3 regions of the Exiguobacterium artemiae 7-3 genome follow, and region 1 is predicted to be linked to each of the others. Evidence: predicted binding sites of a transcription regulator. Region 1 holds the regulator's gene; each other region holds the start of a gene.

The links. The regulator LexA, encoded in region 1, represses DNA repair genes until DNA is damaged. The targets are predictions, from matches to a motif close to CGAACATATGTTCG.
Positions count from the first base shown of each region.
Region 2: a site for LexA is predicted at 5,842-5,855, ahead of addB (helicase-exonuclease AddAB subunit AddB). Genes of this name have one in related genera too.
Region 3: a site for LexA is predicted at 3,758-3,771, ahead of P402_RS0114460 (Y-family DNA polymerase). Genes of this name have one in related genera too.

Region 1 covers NZ_KK211190.1:1,908,884-1,916,089, forward strand. The annotation lists gene P402_RS0110965 (ABC transporter transmembrane domain-containing protein) at 1-78, opposite strand, end outside; gene P402_RS0110970 (YneF family protein) at 197-427, opposite strand; gene tkt (transketolase) at 536-2,506, opposite strand; gene P402_RS0110980 (DUF896 domain-containing protein) at 2,720-2,956, opposite strand; gene P402_RS0110985 (YneB family resolvase-like protein) at 3,070-3,723, opposite strand; gene yneA (cell division suppressor protein YneA) at 3,769-4,056, opposite strand; gene lexA (transcriptional repressor LexA) at 4,265-4,879, shown strand; gene P402_RS0111000 (metal-binding protein) at 4,910-5,380, shown strand; gene P402_RS0111005 (MIP/aquaporin family protein) at 5,566-6,267, shown strand; gene glpK (glycerol kinase GlpK) at 6,311-7,206, shown strand, end outside.
Region 2 covers NZ_KK211190.1:2,281,536-2,288,741, forward strand. The annotation lists gene addA (helicase-exonuclease AddAB subunit AddA) at 1-2,235, opposite strand, end outside; gene addB (helicase-exonuclease AddAB subunit AddB) at 2,232-5,663, opposite strand; gene P402_RS0112840 (truncated hemoglobin) at 6,003-6,383, shown strand; gene P402_RS0112845 (hypothetical protein) at 6,443-6,784, shown strand; gene P402_RS0112850 (hypothetical protein) at 6,882-7,206, opposite strand, start outside.
Region 3 covers NZ_KK211190.1:2,605,453-2,612,658, reverse strand. The annotation lists gene P402_RS0114475 (heavy metal translocating P-type ATPase) at 1-944, shown strand, start outside; gene P402_RS0114470 (ZIP family metal transporter) at 1,213-2,025, opposite strand; gene P402_RS0114465 (YolD-like family protein) at 2,095-2,424, opposite strand; gene P402_RS0114460 (Y-family DNA polymerase) at 2,408-3,733, opposite strand; gene P402_RS0114455 (pentapeptide repeat-containing protein) at 3,893-4,540, shown strand; gene P402_RS0114450 (MBL fold metallo-hydrolase) at 4,601-5,356, opposite strand; gene P402_RS0114445 (arsinothricin resistance N-acetyltransferase ArsN1 family A) at 5,425-5,934, opposite strand; gene P402_RS0114440 (1,2-dihydroxy-3-keto-5-methylthiopentene dioxygenase) at 6,075-6,614, opposite strand; gene P402_RS0114435 (methylthioribulose 1-phosphate dehydratase) at 6,630-7,206, opposite strand, start outside.

The DNA of each region.
Region 1 (7,206 bases):
AATCAACGCTATGATTCCTAAACTGTACGCTTTCCATTCGAGTCGAAAAAACCAACTCAGTTTCCTGAAGACTCCCATACAAGTCCCCCCCTTTTAAATCGATTGAGTATTTCTAATAGTCTCACATTTTAGATTAGCCATCTTCCTAAAAAATAGCAAACAAAAGGAGACCAATCTGGTCTCCTTTTACAAGTCGTTATTTTTTCGGTGATTTCATTGAACCACTCATTGAACGCATCACTTGGTTGACTTTCTTTTGTGATGGCTTTTGACCCATTTGCATCATCAATGTCTTAATCATATCTTCGTTGATTGGCGGGTTTTGCTCCAAATAGTTCATCATGTATCGGCGAGCGATATAGAAACCAAGGGCGACACCAGCTACCAAGCAAAGAAGGGCAATTAAAATCCAAATCCATGTAGCCAAGTTGCTTCCTCCTCTAACTTCAAACGTCGCTTTTTACTATACTATAATTTAAAGCCTTTGCATAGATAATGCAAAAAAAAGGTGCGCGCGTTTGCGCACCTTTCTTCATTAACCGAGTTGCTTGACTGTGTTCAAGACATTTTCAACAGACATGCCGTACTCTTTTAAGAGAAGATCTCCCGGAGCAGAAGCACCGAAGCGATCGATTCCGATGACTTGACCTTCTGTTCCTACATATTTATACCAACCGAGTGAAGCACCGGCTTCAATCGCAAGACGCTTCGTGATGCGTTTTGGCAAGACTGATTCTTTGTATTCTGCTGATTGCGCTTCGAATAATTCCCATGACGGAAGTGAGACGACTGCTACCGTTTCGCCAAGTTCTTTCTGTGCTTCGACGAGCAAGTGCACTTCAGAACCTGTTCCCATTAAGATCGTATCCGCTGTTTCGATGTTACCCGCGATGACGTATCCGCCTTTTTCAGCGCCTTCGACCGTCGTACCTTCGAGTTCAGGTAATCCTTGACGTGTCATGACGAGAAGTGTCGGTTTGTTTTTCGATTGAACCGCTGTTTTCCATGCGGCAATCGTTTCTTTTCCATCTGCCGGACGGTAAACTGTCAAGTTCGGCATCGCACGGAAACTCATCAAGTGTTCAACCGGCTCGTGCGTTGGACCATCTTCACCAACAGCAATCGAGTCATGTGTCAAGACAAAGATCGACTGGATCCCCATCAATGCTGCTAAACGAACCGCTGGACGGAGGTAATCCGAGAAGACGAAGAATGTCGCGCCGTAAGGAATGACACCACCGTGTAACGCCATACCGTTGACAGCAGCTGCCATCGCGAACTCACGAACACCAAACCAGATGTTACGGCCGCTTGGATCGATGTCGAAGTCAGCTTCGCCTTTGAGCATCGTGTTGTTTGATCCTGCTAAGTCAGCTGATCCACCGAAGATCGACGGGATGTTTTTCGCAAGAGCGTTTAAGACTTCACCACTTGTCTGACGTGTTGCTTTTTTCGATGTCAGATCGTAAGTCGGAAGGTCTGCTTCCCAGTTGCTTGGCAATTCGTTATTGATTGCTTGAACAAGTTCAGCATGCAATTCTGGATGTGCTGCTTTGTATTGTTCCATTTTCTCAGTCCATGCTGCTTCCGTGTCAGCGCCACGTTTTTCGATGCGCTCTTCGAACAAGTCTTTAACTTCTTCCGGCACATAGAATTCTTCGTGATCCCAAACGTAGCTTGCTTTCGTCAACTTGATTTCCGCATCTCCGAGTGGTGCACCGTGTGAAGCCGATTTCCCTGATTTGTTTGGTGAACCAAATCCGATGACTGTTTTCACTTCAATCAATGTCGGTTTTGTCGTTTCAGCTTTTGCTGCTTCGATTGCTTTTGAAATCGAATCAAGATCCGTTCCGTCTTCGACACGGATAACTTGCCAGTTGTACGCTTCAAAACGCTGTTGAACGTTTTCCGAGAACGATTTATCGAGATCGCCATCAAGCGAGATGTCGTTTGAATCATACAGAACCACGAGTTTACCAAGACCTAAATGTCCTGCTAGTGAAGCCGCTTCTGCTGAAACACCTTCCATTAAGTCGCCGTCTCCGCAAATGCCGTATGTGAAGTGATCGACGACGTTTAAGTCGTCACGGTTGTATTTCGCTTCGAGGTGACGTTCTGCCATCGCCATCCCGACAGCCATCGCGATGCCTTGTCCGAGTGGACCAGTCGTCGCATCGACACCTGCTGTGTGACGGTATTCCGGGTGACCCGGTGTTTTTGAGTTCCATTGACGGAATGACTTCAAGTCATCCATCGCGAGATCATAACCTGATAAATGGAGGAGTGAGTAGAGAAGCATTGAACCGTGTCCTGCTGAAAGTACAAAACGGTCACGGTTGAACCATTCTGGATTTTTAGGGTTGTGGTTCATATGATCCGCCCATAATGTAAATGCCATCGGTGCTGCACCCATCGGCATTCCCGGGTGACCCGAGTTCGCTTTTTGTACTGCATCAATTGATAAGGTACGAATCGTATTTACTGCTAATAATTCTACTGTTGTCATGTTCGTCAAAACAATCATCCTCTCTCTTTTTCACAAATTCCTTCTCATTTTAGCATACCCAGAAATGTGATACAACTTTTCTAAATAGTATGTCACATTAAAATGAATGCGCTCTCTATTGCCGTTTTCTTGGCACTTTCGTGATACACATTACGAACTTTTTCTCAAAAAAAGCTACCCCACTCATCCCATTGAGTGACATAGCTTTTCCGATTATTGTTTGTTCCGTTCTTCTTCTTGTGCCTGCTTTAGTTTTTCCGGTGTTACGTCGGTTCCTTCTTCATCGACGATTTTAATGCCCATCATCTGATTTTTGAACGAACCGCGGAATGCTTCGAGATAAGCCGTCCGTAATTCTTTTTGTTCCGCTGTTTCCGCATCGGTCAGCGGCTCGATTTTTGATTTATTGGCTAATTCATTAATCCGGTCTAATTGTTCTTGTGATAACATAGTATCCCTCTTTCTGTTGACTCAAAGTTGAGCATTCAATAGTAACCTTACTGTAAAAGACACAAAAAAAAAAAGCAAGTTTGATGCGCAGCTAAGGCATCAAACCTGCTTCCCTATTCGTACGTACTGACAACTTCTTTATATTCCAGATAACGCCGGTTGACGGTCGCTTTCGAAATGTCATGTCCCATCCCTCTTAATGTCACCGCAATGTCCGCAAATGTCAGTCCTAACTCACGTAACCGCACGATTTCTTCAATCGGGACTTCCTTCCGGCTCCGACCGGCATTTTCACCTTGGCGGTTCAGGTTTTGTTCGGGACGAAAACCATTTTCGACAGCCCGTCGCATACCGCGGGCAATCTTTGCATTATGCAGTTTCCGTTGATACTCTTCGACGAGCGATACGATTTCAAGCACCATCGCTTCGGCATCTGCCAATTTATACTCGCCATCCGATTCCATCGTCATCAGTTGAACCTGATGTTTTTGGAATGTATGTAAAATGGCGATTTTGGCATTCCCGCGCCCGATCCGTGTATCATCCGTCACAAGAACGGCGTCCACGGCTTGACGTGTGACGTAATCGAGAACGGACAACATACCTTCCCGGTCAACGTCGTAACCACTTTCTTTTTCCGTGATGATCTCCACGACTTCAAATCCTTTTGTTGCAGCGAGTCCCGACAGTTCTGACCTTTGCCGCTCAAGCGAGCTGTCCTGTGCTTCTTTTTCCGTCGAGACGCGACAGTAGATTACTACTTTCATCGTACTTCACACCCCTGTTCGTTCATTGACAACTTTTACAGTTTGTCATTGTTGCGCGATTGGTACAACGATTTTGTTTTTCGAAATGACATGTGTCGTCTTTAATTCATTATTCTCAATCAACCATTCGACATATTCTTGGTCCGTCATTGAACCGTCGTTGTAGACTTCGGCGACTTGTTCGACTGTCGCATTTTGATCGACCGTAACAGAAGCCGTCAAGAGTTGATCGACCTTTTCGTCCGGTCGAGGCGTTAAGAGAAAAAGAATGAAAGCAAGGCTGAGCGTATAAAAAACAATGGAAAAGGCATGGGTACGAATCGTATGCATCATGATAAATCCCTCCAATTAAAAATGATTTAGAATAGATGTTCTCGGAACAATTGTTCGCATAACTCATCTTAAACCAAGAACCAGTGTTCGGTCAACACAAAATGTCGAACAATTGTTTGTACGCTCATTTGTTCTATGTTATAGTGATTTTAGAAACATGTATTCCTATAACCTTCAAAAACCAATCCGGAAAGAGGTGGCAATTCATATGCGGAAAATGTCGAAACGACAACAAGAAATCCTTGACTACATCGTTGCTCAAGTGAAACTGAAAGGGTATCCGCCTTCAGTTCGTGAAATCGGTGAAGCTGTTGGTCTTGCTTCAAGCTCAACGGTACACGGTCATTTGGATCGTCTAGAAAAACGCGGACTGATTCGCCGTGACCCAACTAAGCCACGTGCGATTGAGATATTGCTTGATAAACCTGATGAAGATCACGAAGCCATCGTGCATATTCCCGTCATCGGGAAAGTAACGGCTGGTCTTCCAATCACGGCCATCGAAAACATTGAGGAACACTTCCCACTTCCTGCACATTACGTCGGGAACGAAAATGTCTTCATGTTGACGATTGATGGTGAGTCCATGATCAACGCAGGTATTCTAGACGGTGACCGGGTCATCGTTCGTCAGCAAAACACAGCAGAGAATGGTGAAATCGTCGTTGCTATGACCGAAGATAGCGAAGCGACAGTCAAACGGTTCTTCTTAGAAGATCAACAAGTACGTCTCCAACCAGAAAATGACTCGATGGACCCGATGTATTTCGATAACGTCTCGATTCTTGGCAAGGTCATCGGCGTATATCGGACGATCCACTAAGCGAGGGACCAGCTCAGCTGGTCTTTTTTTATGCCTTCTGGAAATGTACATGATACAGTCAATACCGTTGCTTTAACCGGCTACGTTGCGTATTCGGTCGCAACGCAGCAGACGGATTGGCTTCCAACTGCTGTCGGCATCGCTGTCGGCACCCTTTGGCTTTCACCCGACCTCGATTTGAAGTCTGAACCTTACTATCGCCACGGACCGCTACGTGTCCTTTGGATGCCGTATGTCAAAATCATGCCCCACCGTTCCATCTGGTCGCATGGCTTGATCATCGGTGACCTCATTCGCCTGCTGTACAGCGCGGCTTTCGTGATTCCACTTTTATTTTTAGCGCTGTACCTGAAAATCATCGAGTCGAGTACGGTCGATTCCTGGTTTGCAGCCATGCCTGCTTTTATCACCGGCATCATGGTTGCCAGTACGATCCATATCGTTCTTGATCATTCCAGCAGTTTCTTTCGAACTAAAAAAAAGCGAAAAAAACGCCGCTGAAAACCCTTCGTTCATCACAAAAATGAACAAAGGGTTTTTGTTATCCATTTTTCATTTTTTTAAACATAAATTAAGGAAAATTTAATTTGAAGATTTGAATTATTTGTATTGAAAACGTTATCAATTAGATGTAGGTTTAAATGGAAAGGCCAATATTTGCTTTAATCCAAAGGGAGGGTTTTTGCATGAGTAACTTTATTAGTGAGCTGATTGGAACAATGATTCTGATTTTGCTCGGGGATGGGGTCGTTGCAGGGGTTGTCTTGAAAAAGACGAAATCTGAGAACAGCGGCTGGATCGTCATCACATTTGCTTGGGGTCTCGCCGTCATGACTGCAGTTTATATTGCAGCCGCCAGTGGTGCCCACCTTAATCCAGCGGTCACATTGTCGCTAGCGTTAAACTCTGATTTACCATGGGCAGATGTACCTGTCTACATCGCCGCTCAATTAATCGGAGCCTTTATCGGTGCGGTACTCGTTTGGCTTCATTACATGAAACATTTTGAAGCGACAGATGACCAAGCTGCAAAATTAGGTGTCTTTGCAACAGGACCAGCTATCCGCCATACCGGTTCAAACCTTGTTTCTGAAATCATCGGGACATTCGTCTTGGTCTTCGGAATCCTAGCATTTGGTGCCAACTCATTCGCTGACGGTCTAAACCCGTTAATCGTTGGTCTTCTTGTTGTCGTCATCGGTCTCTCGCTTGGTGGTACAACAGGATATGCCATCAATCCGGCCCGTGACCTTGGACCGCGGATTGCCCATGCCATTTTACCAATCCCGGGAAAAGGTTCGTCAGATTGGGGTTATTCTTGGATCCCAGTCGTCGGTCCATTCATCGGTGGTGCGATTGCCGTTTTCCTTCATCAAATGCTGTTTTAATTGACGAAAAGACTTCAACTTACACTTCAAGGGGGACTTTACAATGGAAAACAAGTATATCTTAGCACTCGATCAAGGAACGACAAGTTCACGTGCCATTATCTTTGATCATGACGGTCAAATCGTGAACTCGGCACAACGGGAATTCAAACAATACTTCCCGCAACCAGGCTGGGTCGAGCATGATGCCAATGAAATTTGGGGATCGATCCTCGCTGTCATGGCAGATGCTCTCGGAACGGCTGATATCAAACCGAGCCAAATCGCAAGTATCGGAATTACGAACCAGCGTGAGACGACGGTCGTCTGGAACAAAGAAACAGGTAAACCGGTCTATCACGCGCTTGTCTGGCAATCGCGTCAAACATCTGGTATCTGTGATGAGCTGAATGCACAAGGTCTGAATCAAACATTCCGCGATAAAACAGGTCTCCTGATTGACGCCTACTTCTCAGGTACAAAAGTGAAGTGGATTTTAGATAACGTGGAAGGTGCACGTGAACAAGCCGAAAACGGTGAACTTCTATTCGGAACCATCGACACATGGCTCGTCTGGAAGTTGTCTGGCGGCAAAACGCATATCACAGATTATACAAACGCTTCCCGGACATTGATGTACAACATTTACGAACAAAAATGGGATGATGAGTTGCTTGAAATCCTGACAGTTCCAAAATCCATGTTACCGGAAGTCCGTCAATCGAGTGAAGTCTATGACAACACTGTTCCGTATCACTTCTTTGGCTTCGAAGTACCAATCGCCGGAATCGCAGGTGACCAACAAGCGGCCCTCTTCGGTCAAACGTGTTTCGAACCAGGTGAAGGAAAGAACACATACGGTACAGGTTGCTTCATGCTGATGAATACTGGTGAAAAAGCTGTTTCATCTAACCACGGTCTGTTGACGACAATCGCCTGGGGTGTCGACGGAAAAGTCGA
Region 2 (7,206 bases), 370 kb from region 1:
ATCTTCCCCGCGTTCGACTAAACGATGAATCAAACGTAAAAAGCGATACAATCCCCGATAACCGGAGGCCTCATATTGGTGAGCTCGTTCATACAGGGCATTTAAATTCGCTTGTCGGCTCCGTCCGCCGTTTAAACAACCGACGTATTCAAAGTAACCGGTTTGATCAAACAAGGAACGGATCAAGCTCGCAAGCGATTTCCCTCGAGCTTCCGTGCGCCAGTTTTGCAACTGATTAAGCGCTTCGTCGACACGCAAACCGAGCGGGGTCTGTTCTTTCGCCACAAGAGTAGCTGCTTCGTAGAACGATCCGTCTTTTGATTTAGCACGAATCCGTCCTAAATCCCGATCCGTCAATCCAAAAATCGGTGACCGCAAGACACTGGCAAACGGGATATCCTGCAATGGATTATCAATCGTCTTCAAGAGCGCCATCATGATTTGAATCTCGGTTGCTTGAAAATAGCCGCCCGTCGTATCCGCATAGACAGGAAGTTCATATTGTTCAAAGACATCGACGAGTGCCTGGACCCGTTTTCCTCTCGAACGTACGAGAACGACGATATCACGGTATTCACATTTACGGAATCGTTTTTGTTTTGCATCAAATACGAGATACGGATTTTCATCGTTCACCATCTCGATGATACGTGTCGCTATGACTTGAGCTTCCAATTCTTCTTTATTCGTGTCTGTCTGGTCCACTAACAGCAATTCAGGATCGACTTGGGTTGATTCGACGTACCCGAGGTTCCCTAGCCGCAGATAAGCTGCTTCGTCATAATCAATTTCTCCGACGGCTTCGTCCATGACTTGACGGAAAATATGATTGGTTCCATCCAAGACCTCTAAACGGCTTCGGAAATTTTTCGTCAAATCAATTCGTGTCCCGACTTCTGTTTGTTGGAATCGTTTAAACTTATTCAAAAATAATCCGGGTTCGGCATGACGGAATTTATAAATCGATTGTTTCACGTCACCAACCATAAACAGATTTCCTGTCGCTTCATCTGATTTCGAGACAAGCCGCAGAATCCGTTCCTGCACTTCGTTTGTATCCTGATATTCATCCACTAAAACTTCGATGAAACGTTCTTGTAGCAATCGAGCGACGTCCGTTGCCTCTCCGTCCTGTTCCAAGATGGCTAATGCAAAATGCTCAAGATCGGAAAAATCAACGATGCCCCGCTGCTGCTTCGCTTCAAGATAGGCTGCCGAGAAACTTCGAACGAGCGTAACGATCATCTGGACATGTCCCAGTTGCGAACGTAAATCTTCCAGGTAATCGACCCCGTCCTTCTCAACAAACAAATCACGCATCTTTTTGAGGTCACTGACAAGACGTGTCCGTTCGGTCTGGAATTTCTTCATTTCCTCGTCTCCGCGGATTCCTTTCCAACGCCCGAATTCGACGGCCTGAAAAGCAAGGGCGACGGTCGTCCAGCGGTCCTGTTCCGGATTAATCCGCCGGATCGGTGCGACGTCCTGCACCAACATGTCCGCCATCTCGTCGTATCCGGCTTGTCGCAGACGATACGATAATTCCATATACCGATTGATGACCGGTGCGACACGTTCCCATTCGAGTTCAAATAATCGTGTCAGCAAACTGGATTCATCCGGATCGATCGGTTGATCATACTGCGCGATCAAATGGTCATAAAATGCCTCCGGATCCGGGAGCGAACGAGAAAATCGATATAAGTTCGAGATTAACGTCAACATCGCTTGATCGTCCCGGTCCGACGTATAACTATCAATCAATTCATAAAACGCCGGATCTGCCAAACCATAAAAGTTCTCAAACACTTCTTCCAAGACATCATCCTGCAGTAACAACAGCTCGGCTTCTTCCGCAATACGAAACGCGGGATCAAGACCAATCCGATAATAGTTTTCTCGTAAAATCGATAAACAAAAAGAATGGATCGTCGTGATTTGCGCCCGGTTCATCATTTGCCGTTGTTTTTTTAAATAAAGATCATCTGGAGCGTCTTTAATTTTCGCTTCGATTGCCTCGATGACACGTGTCTTCATCTCTTTAGCTGCTGCATTCGTAAACGTCGCGACAAGAATCCGGTCGGCTGTCAACGGATCTTCCTGATCAATGACACGTTGCGTCAGCCGTTCCACTAAGACTGCTGTTTTCCCTGAACCGGCGGCGGCGGACACTAAAATATGTCCACCCCTTGCATCGATTGCCCGTTGTTGTTCACCCGTCCACTGCACACTCATTCCGTCTCCTCCTTCAACCGTTCCAAGACTTCTTTTTCCGACAATGGATTTAATTGCCGGTAGTCGTTTCCGAGAGATTGATCAAACTGACAGACGGAACGGTACTCACAAAATGTACAGGGGGTCCGTTCTTGATAATCAAACGGATCAATCGCAATATCCCCTGCATACATCGATTGACTACTCGTCTTCAATTCATCCCAGGCGTGGTCCATCAGAGCCGTCAACTCTTCTTCTTTGACGACACCTTTCGTATGGGACTTATGAAGACCGGTTTTCGTAAACGTCACTTTAACGAGCGGTGACTTTTTACGTTCATCGTACGCAATCTGATCCATTGCCCGTAATACTTCATCATTTTCAACGATGACGCCTTGCATTTGATACGATTCGAGCAATAACCGGTTCCGTTCGATTTCATCCGCCGACAAATCTCCACGCATCATTGGGTTTTTGACGTGGAAATACAGGGCTCCGGCCGGTTTTGCCTGCTGATTAAATAGAACTTCCGACTGTTCAACGACTGTTTTTAGATACAACAGCATTTGAATCGCCAAACCATAATAGATTTCTGCAAAATCCAACTCTTTGGCACTCGATTTATAATCTATGACCCGGACGTATAGTTGATCGCCAATCGTCGCCTGATCCACCCGGTCAATTCGACCGGTGAATTCAATTTCGGTACCATCCGGTAATGTGAATCGAAGTGGCGGAAACATGGCGTTACCAAAACTGATTTCAAATAAATCAGGTTCGAACTCAGAGCGTTCCGCTTGTTTGACGAGCATTTTTGCGGTTTGTTCGACGACGTCCGTTAATTTTTTCTTGATGTATCCAAAACGGTTCGAACTCATCAAAATCGCATTTTGAATTTCCGGTGTCACCTTCTCGACAGCTTCTTTCGCGAAATCACTACACGATTGGTCATCCAGTTCACGCCAGCGTTTTCCTGAAGCTTTGATGTTCACCGACAAATCATTGAGTGCCCCGTGGAACAGGTTCCCGATGTCCGGCGCTTCGAATTTATATAATTTCCGTTCTTTCAACCGCAATCCATACCGGGCAAAGTGTTTATAGGAACATGCATTGTAGGTCTCGAACCGGGAGACGCTAGCTTTGATGGTGTCACCATACAGATTACGAGCCAGATCATCCGGCAACGGTTCTGCGTGATTTTGATAAAACAAAGCATTGGAGAACAGCGCCATTCGTTCGCGGCCCCGACCGTTTTCGAGCAAACGATTGTACACATCAAACCAAGATTGTTGAATCGGATAACGACGTTGCAGTCGTCTCAATTCGATTGCCGCTGCCGCTGCCGCCCGTTCTGGACTCGTCACGAACTGAAGTTGATCATCAGGCGCATGATCCCCGGCTTCTGCAAAATATGTTTTTACCGGACGATCTTGCAGCAGTTGATGTTTGATCTGCTTAACGATCGATGCCGGCTGAAGTGCTTTTCCATCCTCGTCAACAAGCGCATAACTGATATGCAAAGATTCACTTGGCGCCGTCACCCCTTGATAGAGGTAATACAATTCGTCGTCAAATACGTCCAGAGATGCTTTACCTACCGGAATGCCTTGATCGTGGAGGAAGTCATGATCTCCCTCTGACAGCAATTTAGACTGATCTTCTACGAGTGGAATCAATCCGTCATTGGCCCCGAGTAAAAAGACCACTTTCACCTGTTGTAAACGTCCCCGGACGTAATCCGTCGCAATCACTTGATCGAGCGAAGGCGGGACCAGGGAGAAGCGGAGACTTTCAAGTCCTGTCTCGACCATCTGGACGAATAGTTCTGTCGTCAATGTAGCTTCCGGTGCAGCAGCTTCCAACTGTTCAAAGAGATGCAGTACCGCTTCGTACACCTGGTCATGTTCTCGTGCTTGGTTGAGTTCATTGACTTCAAGTGCTTGTTGCTTCCAAACCGTTAACCGGTCTGTCAAGTGATGTTCTTCCAAGAAACGGTATAACGCCCGTGTGTATTCACTCATCGTCTTAGAGGCTTTAAATCGCTTCTCCAGTGGTTCGATTGCTTCGACCAGGAATTGACGCCATTCGTTCAGTTCCTGTTCTTCTTGTAACTCAGCATCCGTTAAACTGATTTCATCAGCTAGACGCCGTTTCAATTGCCAAGGTTTTTTCCACATCGAACCTTTGATTCCCCGCTCCAGGACAAATGTTTCCAGACGATCAAGTGCTAATCGTGAATCCTCTGCCGGAAGTGGAATCAGCTCTGTTTTCAGCAGACGAAAAACAGATTCTTCCCGGTATCCCGTCATGACGATTTCAAGGACGGCATGGACTAATTCGACAATCGGATGATGGACCATCGATTCCCGTTGATCCAAGAAGTACGGAATTTCATACAGTTGAAAAGCACGTTCCAAATGATCGGCGTACGGTTCCAGGTGGCGGACAAGAAACGCGATGTCCTTGAAACGATATCCTTCATGACGTACAAGTTGAATCGCCTTTCTGACAGCAGCTTCCGTCTCAACTTGACGATTAACTGCGGCAGAAAGCGTCAACCCGTTCACTTCGTCATCCGTCGCCGGGTATCCGGGTGACAGTAACGCTTGTTCAAGCATCTGTAATCCTGTCGTCTGAAATTTAACGGTCTGTTCATAATAAATGTCTTCATGCGCAATCTGTCGTTCTTTCATCTGTTCGATCAACTGCATATAGCAGCGTTGTGACACACCAAACTCAGACTGTTTCGTATAGACGTCTTCGACATCCAGTGTAAAGCTAAGGTGCATCTCTTTCGTCAATTCCATCAATCGCAGTAAGACCTGTTGTTCCTGCAACGAAAATTCATAAAAGCCATCAACGAAGACCGCAACATCACTTAAATCAACTTTCGGTAACAGCTCAATCAATGTCGTGAAATAATCGTCCGCATGAAGCGCCTTATTTGAGATTCGTTCAGTAAAGCGCTCGTAAATCAGTGCTAAATCATTTAATTTCGGTGAGCGTTCGGGAGATGCACTGCTGATTTGACGCAACATATCCGGGTTGACTAAAGATCGTTTAAACGAGGCAATCAATTCGTCCAATCCTTTATAAAAACCGGGCATATTTTTTGTCCGTTTAAAAATCTTCAATTCTTCTTCCGCTTCTTCAACAACTTGACGCAGTAATAACTGTGTCCCGGTCTCGTCTAAAAAGGGAATCGCCTGGTTTCCATGATCCCGGATGATATGGAAAGCAAACCGGCGTAAACTCATGACTTCCATCCGGACAAGACCCGACAGCCGTGGATCCGTCGCGATACGTCGTTCCATCTCAAAAGACATCTGATCCGGTACGATGAAATAGATGGATGGACCAAGCGGTTGCTCAGCTAACCGGTCAATTACCTGCTCAATTAATGTTGTGGTCTTGCCTGTACCGGCACGACCTAAATGCATGTAATTCATTGTGTCAGATCAGCGGACACCTGTGGTTGTAACATCAGGTGGGCCGACCTTCACCTCCTTTAATTAATATCGAGGAGCTTTATGCCGCTTTTGTCCTCTCATATGAAATGAGTGCTGAAAATAACAGACAGGACCTCTCCTCCTAGACGTTATCATATGTATCATTATCTCATAAATACGAACAAACGTCCGTTTTAAATCAAAAATACATTTTTCTTTCCTTCCTCTTCCTGTCCAGTTCAGATGATATGTCGATTGATTCGTGTGGAGTTGCAAAAAGTGGGTAAAGATTGAGATAATAGGTGTCTTCATCAGATTTGAACGGAAAGAGGGACAGTCATGCTCTACGAAGACCTTGGTCAAAAAGACGTACTCGAACAGCTTGTCACACGATTCTACAATCGTGTGTATACAGATGATGTTCTCCGTCCGTTATTCCCACCGGACCGCCAACGTGTCGAACGAGCTCAAGTCCGATTTTTGATTCACCTTACAGGTGGTCCAAAACAATATGATGTGTATGATGAACGGATGAATCTGTCCATGATTCACCGTCTTTTGCCCATCAAAGAAATACATGCTATCCGATGGATTGAATTGATGACACTGACCATCGAGGACACTATCGAGAATGCAGAGGCAGCGACGCGTTTAATCGAACGCTTACGAATCGGTGCCTTCAATGTTCTTCGAATTTGTGATGCTCATCAGAACGGATGAGGGATTTTTCTTTCTCATCGGTACATTTCAATGTAAAATAAGAATTGGAGGCGATAACTATGACTGAAGAACAAGATAAAAAGAGTGAATTGGTAAAAAGCGCACTCGAACAGGCTGAAGCAGCTAAAACGACAGAAGAACCTGTTGAAGAAGAAAAGTCAGATGAACAAAAACGTTTAGAACATATTCGGGCACTTGTGACGCTTGAACGTGGATCTGATTATTACCGGGTTGTCTTCTACGATGATCATAAACATTTGATTTTCAAAGAACTCGATTATGATCGAGTCGAATTCGTTGGTCGATTCTATAATGACAGTTTCGATCCAACCAACCAAAAAGAACTAGAAGAAATTTCTGAAAAGGCTCTTGCGACATCGATTCGTAAACGTTTTTTATAAGAAACTGCAGTCTTCATCACATAAAAGCCGTGCTACCCTCATTCATGGGGAGAGCACGGCTTTTACTGTATCCAGACGATTCGTCATCTGCTTTAGATTATAACTGTTCTTTTGTATTTCGTTTTTTCCGACGCATGACGTAGGCCAATACTCCACCGGCAACTGCCAAACCTGTTGCTGCTAGTACAGGTAATAGCACTTTTTTCGACGTCAATTTTTGTTTCACTTGCTCCAAACGAGATTCCGTGACCTCTTTCTGAGCAACCGATGCACGACGGTTGATTGTCATGTGTTTTGCGGCATCCGTTACGACGATTCGTTTCGTCACCCAACGTCGATTACCTGACTCGTCGACAACAAGTTGACGGGCGCGCTTGACACCTTTGACTCGTTTCCCCGGCGTATTTTCCGGACGAACGATA
Region 3 (7,206 bases), 700 kb from region 1:
AAGGCGGAAATCATCTCGAAGCGTTACAACAACTGGATACGGTCGTCTTCGATAAAACGGGAACATTGACGGAAGGTGTTTTTGAAGTCGTCGAGCTGAAGGCCGTGCATGGATCAGAAGACGAATTGCTTCGTGTCGCAGCGACCGTTGAGCAACATTCCAATCATCCGATTGCCAAATCGATTCAGCGGATGTACGCTCTGCGCGGTTCTGTTTCGACCGCTGTTCAAGACTATCAGGAAGTAGCCGGTTCCGGCGTCGTCGGACGGTTCGGCACGGATCAGATTCAGGCGGGAAATGCCCGGTGGTTCAAAGAAATCGGCTTGACGCCACTCGATCAGACCGAAGACGGGACTTATGTGCATGTTGCCCGAAACGACAGCTACCTTGGATATATCCGGATTGCCGACCGTATTAAAAATACGACGATAGAAGCCTTACGCGAACTAAAAACACTCGGGATTCGCCAAACAATCATGTTGACCGGGGACCGTCGGGAAACGGCGGAACGGATCGGACAGCAAATCGGGATAACGCAAGTAAAGGCAGAACTGTTGCCGGATCAAAAAGTGGAACAACTCGAAGCGATCTTAGATCAAGCAAAAGGACGTGTCGCTTTTGTCGGTGACGGAATCAATGACGCTCCGGTATTGACGCGGGCGGATGTCGGGATTGCGATGGGTGGACTTGGAAGTGATGTCGCGATTGAAGCAGCGGATGTCGTCCTGATGACGGATGAACCGAAACAACTGGTCGAAGCGATTCGGATTGCCCGGGCGACACGCCGGATCGTCTATCAGAACATCACGTTTGCACTGGGTGTCAAAGGAATCTTCTTATTGCTTGGTGCCTTTGGTGTTGCGACGATGTGGGAAGCCGTTTTTGCCGATGTCGGTGTGACGGTCCTCGCGGTCTTAAATGCAATGCGGATTTTACGGAAATAAGAATGGATGGGGCTGACTCAGATAGGAGTCACTCATCTTTTCATGCCCGTTCCTCAGGCGAGACACAAACCCGTTTTCCCGCCTCATTCAGGCAGGAAAGCGGGTTTTGTTTGTCTCTGACAGCGTAAAAATGCGCTTTTTCCTGTAGGAGTAGCATGAAGAGAGTGATTTTTATTTAAATTCAAACGAGAAAAGGATGGCAGAATTATAATCTGTCACCCTTTTCTTTGTAGAGACTGACTTTAGAGTCGTCCCATTCTATACTGGATTATCCGAGTGCCACATCGAGAATCATCATGACCGTGAAACCGACCATCAGACCAAGTGTTGCCAAGTCTGAGCCGTTTTCAGCCTGCGATTCGGGAATCAATTCTTCGACGACGACGAAAATCATCGCGCCGGCAGCAAACGCCAAGGCATACGGCAAGAGCGGCTGAATGAAGAAGACGGCAGCAGCACCGACCATGGCAGCAATCGGTTCAACGATTGCAGACAATTGTCCGTAGTTAAAGGCACGCCGGCGTGACATGCCTTCTCCACGGAGCGGAATCGACAAGGCAGCCCCTTCCGGCATGTTTTGAATCCCGATCCCAAGTGCGAGTGTCAAGGCACCGGCAACGGTCGCACCGTCCATGTTCAAGGCGGCTGCACCGAAAGCGACCCCGATTGCGAGTCCTTCCGGAATATTGTGGAGCGTAATCGCGAGAAACAGCAATGTCGTCTTTTTCAGACCGGTCGAAGGACCTTCGGCTGTTTCGAGTGGAGCGGATAAGTGCAGGTGAGGGGTCACAAAATCGAGAAGGCGGACAAAGAAACCGCCTGCCAGGAAGCCGATTGCGGCCGGCAACCAGGCAATCCCGCCGTCTTTTTCCGTAAATTCAATTGCCGGAGCAAGCAATGACCAAAACGAAGCCGCAATCATAACACCGGCTGCAAAGCCGAGCATCATATTCATGACCCGTTTTTCAATCGTTGTAAAGACGAAGACAAGTGCGGCTCCGAGTGCCGTTAATCCCCAAGTCATCATGCCGGCAAGCAGCGCTTGCACGACGACCGGAAGTCCGGTAAACCATTCCATCATACAGATCATTCCTTCTTTCAATCCCAATTCGTAAGATAAGTGCGTGAGGCATAACAGCTTCTGTCTCTTCTACCCGTTTTCAATCCGAATGATTCGCCCGAATGGAATTTCAATCAATGATGATCCGCGTAGCACGAGATAGGCGCGTTCACGATGAACCTGCTCGATGAAACCGGATGTCGTGACATAGCCTCTTTCACTATAATACTTGATTTCAAGCTCTGTTCCTTCTATTAATGCTTGTTCGAGTAAGAACTGCCAGGGATATTGCAATTGTTCATCGATTGCAGGAAGGTCGATTTGATGTTTTTCGAGATAATAGGCTTTGAGCAGTTGAATGTGTTCCGGCATCAAAAAGGGAAGCCATTTGAGGTTTCCACGGTCACGATAACGTGTCATGCTGCTCACCTCCGGGATGGCCGCCGACGAACCGGAGCCGGCGTTTGGCGACACTTGTATCGAGGAAGGAAACAGCGAGCCGGATTGTTCCTTTTCCGTAACGTAAATTGACATGGTCGATGGCTTTTAATAACCGTTTTCTGCGCCAGACCTTTGTATTGTCTTCAAACAAGGACAATTGAAGTGTTCCCTGATCCGGGGTGAGTTGTCCGAGGGCGACCGATAGAAAGCGGACCGGTTCACCGTCGAGCCAATTCGGTTCGAACAATTGCAGGACGTAACGCAACAACAGCCGTTCATCAGCTGTCGGATAAGGCAGACGGAGCTGTTTCGAAAAGCCGTCCCGGGTGACATGGCGGGAGTAGCGAACGCCGAGATGCACCGTCCAACCGACTTGATTAGAAAACCGGACTCGTGCCGCGACATCACCTGCTAATTCGGCCAAAACTAAACGAATCTGTTCGTACTGGTAATAATCGCGCATTAAAGTAACGCCATGTCCGATCGTTCTTTTGGCATCCGGTGCAGTCTGAAATAAGGTCATCGGATCGATGATGGTCGGAGAACTGTCGATTCCCCAGGCATGGTGCCAAAGTTCTGCCCCAAGGACTCCGAACCGTTCATGCAGATCTTCGACCCGGGCTGCGGCAAGGTCGCCAATGGTGTTGATGCCGATTACTGACAAGTGTTGTTCCATCATCCGTCCGACGCCCCACATTTTGCGAATCGGAAAATCGTGCAGCAACCGAGAAATATCGGCGTAGCCGCATCGGGCAATGCCTTCGCGTTTTCCCCGTAAATCGAGGACAAGTTTTGCGATGACATTGTTCGGACCAATCCCGATCCGGACCGGAATGCCGGTCTGATGCCAAATCGCCGTCTGGATTTTCCGGGCCGTTTCAGTGTCCGATCCGAAAAGTCGTTCCGTTCCGGTCATATCGATAAAGTTTTCGTCAATCGAATAGATCCGGATCGCGTCGGGAGGTGCAAACTGATGCAAGACATCCAGTACTTCGATTGATGTTTTCATATATGCGAGCATCCGCGGTTCGACGAGCACAATCTGTTTCCGTTCACGATAAGGCAACTGTTCAATTTGATAAAGACGACTAGCTGTCTTAATACCAAGTTGTTTTAAGGCGGGACTGGCAGCAAGAACAACGGATCCGGACCGATGAAGGTCTGATACGACAGCAAGTTTCGTCGTCAAAGGAGGAAGGTTTCGGTAACAACATTCGCAACTGGCATAAAAAGAAACACTGTCGACACAAAAGATCCGTCGATCGGGAAAAGAGATAGTCGGGTTCATCGGAAACACTCCTTGATACATAAAAGAACGTTTGTTCTTATTTTTGATTTGACTATATCATGGTCTCAGTCGGTCTCAAATCAAAAAACCAAAAAAAGAGTCAATCTTTGCTACACTAAAAAAGAGAAAAGTGACGTAGAAGGAAAGAAGGGGAAGTACGTGAAAAAACAAATCATTCAATTACCCGAGTTACCGCACCAATTGACACCGGAAACCTTTGCGGATGTCGAAATCGATGACCCGTATCTGTATCAAACACTTTACGAAAAAGAGACACTCCCAATCGAGTTGACAGAACGGCTGGATGTCAATCAAGTCTGTTTTCGGAACATCTCGTTCGCTGGTCTCGTTTTTGAACGTGCCTCGTTTGAGAACGTCCGGTTTGAACAATGTGACTTGACGGGCTGTCAGTTCCAGGACAGTCGTTTTCACCGGGTCGTCTTTGAGGATTGTCGCCTGACCGGAATTCACTTTGAATCGAATACGGTTGATCATGTAACGATCAAAAACTGTCAGGCCAATTATGCCCAACTGATTCGGACGGCGTTACGTCACGTCGCAGTGGAGCAGACGACGATGCGGGAAAGTCATTTCTTTGAAATGAAGCCAACCGATTTCCGGCTGCATGAAGTCGATTTGTCGGAAAGTCAATGGGTCGAGACGGCATTAAAAGGACTGGATCTGCGGCAAGCCGATTTATCCGGAATCACGATTGATCCGCGCTTCTTACCAGGTGCCATCGTCACGGAAAGCCAGGCCATCACGTTTGCCCGGTTACTCGGACTCGTCATTCCAAGTCACGATTAACGATCAACAAAACGAAGTCCACTATCCCGAGTACTACCGGGACAGTGGACTTCGTTTCGTTTAGAAGGAAATGGTTTCGCCGTCATCCGGAATGAGGAAATGAGCGGATAAATGATGGGCAGCCAAGAAATCAGCAATCATATCACGGCGCAGAAGACAATGATTGACGGATTCGAGATGCGAGACGATGATTGTCGACTCAGCAGCTGCTTGATGAACGGCGAGTAAATCGCGCTGGGACATCGTAATCGGTTCTCCGGTCAAGAATTGTGCCGCACCACTGTTGACGACGATGATGTCGGGTGCATGCTGCTCGATTGCAGTTGCGACATCATCACACCAAATCGTATCACCGGTGATATAGAGTGTCGGTTCGTCGGGATGCGTCAAGACGATACCGGAAACGGTGCCCATCCGTTGGCCTATTTCGCCAACACCGTGTTGACCCGATGTATGAGAAACGCGGATATCGCCGAGTGACAATCCGTTCTCAAACGATGAGACGTTCGTGAATCCGGCTTCGCGGATCGTAGCCGCATCTGACTCATTTTGAGCATAAAGAGGAATCTGTTTCGGTAAGACTTTTTTTGCCGTCTCGTCAAAATGATCGGCATGGAGGTGGGTAACAAAAATTGCATCGGGATCAAGTAATGTCGAGACATCGACCGGTAAGTCGACGAGCGGATTCGAGACGGCGTTTGGCGTTTGACCAAACGGCGGCAAAGTTCCTTTTTCACCGAGAAACGGATCGATTAAAAAAACTTGGTTAGCATAAGTGACGACGAGTGTTGCATTACGAATCTGTTGAATATCCACGGGCAGTCTTCCTTTCGGGTTGGGAATGTTTCACTGTTCGTTCATTTCCCATTCAGCCGCCGTGTTAATCATATTTGATCGTCTATCGTTTTCGGAAGCAACTTTTCCATCGCCAGGACATCGACATAATACCCGTTGAGCATGCCCTGTTCCTTAAATGTTCCGACAATCCGGAAACCGGACCGGATGTAGAGCTTTTGACCGATCTTATTGAACGGAAACGTAAACAGGATTAACTTATGGAATCCGTGCGTAATCGCGTGTTCTTCGATGACCTGTAACAACTGACGACCGATGCCTTGTCCGCGGTGGGTCCGGGTGATGTAGACCGATAATTCACCGACCGATTGATAGACGGGGCGCGGGTTGTAGGGGTCAAGTGAGATGAAACCAAGAATCGTTGTTCCTTCATACGCCACAAACCCGGCATAGCGGGGTGTTCGTTCCTGATACCAATCCTCCATAAAGGACAATTCCTTAGTATCCGTTTCAAGCGTCGCGATCCGGTCTTCGATGCCTTCGTTATAGATGGCGAGGATGTCTTGTAAATCAGCTTCTTGGACAGGACGAATCATCATACACGTGACCTCCATTCAAATGAGTCTTTTCTTCATTATATAGGAGGAAACGAAAACAAGCGGTATGTTTGTAGGATAGGAATGGAGCAGAAAAAAACAGACAGCCGGATGGTCCGGACCGTCTGTCTTCAGGATGTTCCTCAGTTCGTTGTTTCAATCGGATCTTTTTCATAAATCGGCACCCAACCATCCGTCGTCACGAAAATCCGGACGGCAACGACTTTGCGATCGTCCTGGAGCGTGAAGTAATGACGTGTATTGACGGGAACGGAAATCAAATCTCCGGGGTTCAGTTCGATGTTGTAATAGCCGACTTCGTCATCCTGGATCGCAAACACACCGTGACCGCTGACGATGAACCGGACTTCGTCATCCGTATGGTGATGCTCCTTTTGGAAGTTGACGAGCAGTTCATCCAAGTTCGGTGTTGCATCGGACAGTGAGATGATATCGGCCGTTTGATAGCCGCGACGTTCCGAGACATCGGTGATTTCCGATTGGAACGTATCGAGAATCGTTTGTTTGTCCGCATCCGTCAACGTATAGGTGTCGACCAGTTCTGCGGGAAGCTTCGACACATCCCATTGTTCATATAGCACGCCGCGTGAAGCAAGGAATGAAGACACCTCGTTTTGATCCGTATACCGTTCGTTTGTCTTTTGGAAAAGTACTGTTGCCATTTTAAATTCCTCCTTTTAATGAATCGCCTGTCGGCACGTTTGTAGTTTTAACGTGTAGCTGAACAAAAATTCAAAGGCTTCCAACTGTTTTTTCGCTTCAAAGGCAGTCGGTGCCCAGACTGTAATCCCGTGATTGCGAATCAGGACGGCGCCGCTTTGCGTTTTTACATGCTTGGCAAACACTGCAGCAAGAGTCGGGATATCCGCATGGTTCGGGATAATCGGCACGACGACTTCCGCATCTTCTTCCCAGTGGCCAAGCGCCTTGATGATTTCCTGACCGGTAAATCGGATTTCCCCGAGGTCTCCGTAGAGTTCCGAAATGACATTGTTGTCGACCGTATGGACGTGAAGCGAGCAGCCGGCCGACGTCCGGTTAAACACTTCGACATGAAGTAAGGTCTCAGCAGACGGACGTCCGTTTTGTTCGCCGATCAATTGACCGGTCGCGTCAACATGGACGAAATCGTCCGGCGTGTCCTGGCGTTTATCTTTGCCGCTTGCCGTCACAAGAAATTCTGTCGGACTGCTGTTCGTCCGAATGGCGAGGTTACCGCTCGTACCGGGAAACCAGTCGCGTGCAGCGAACTCC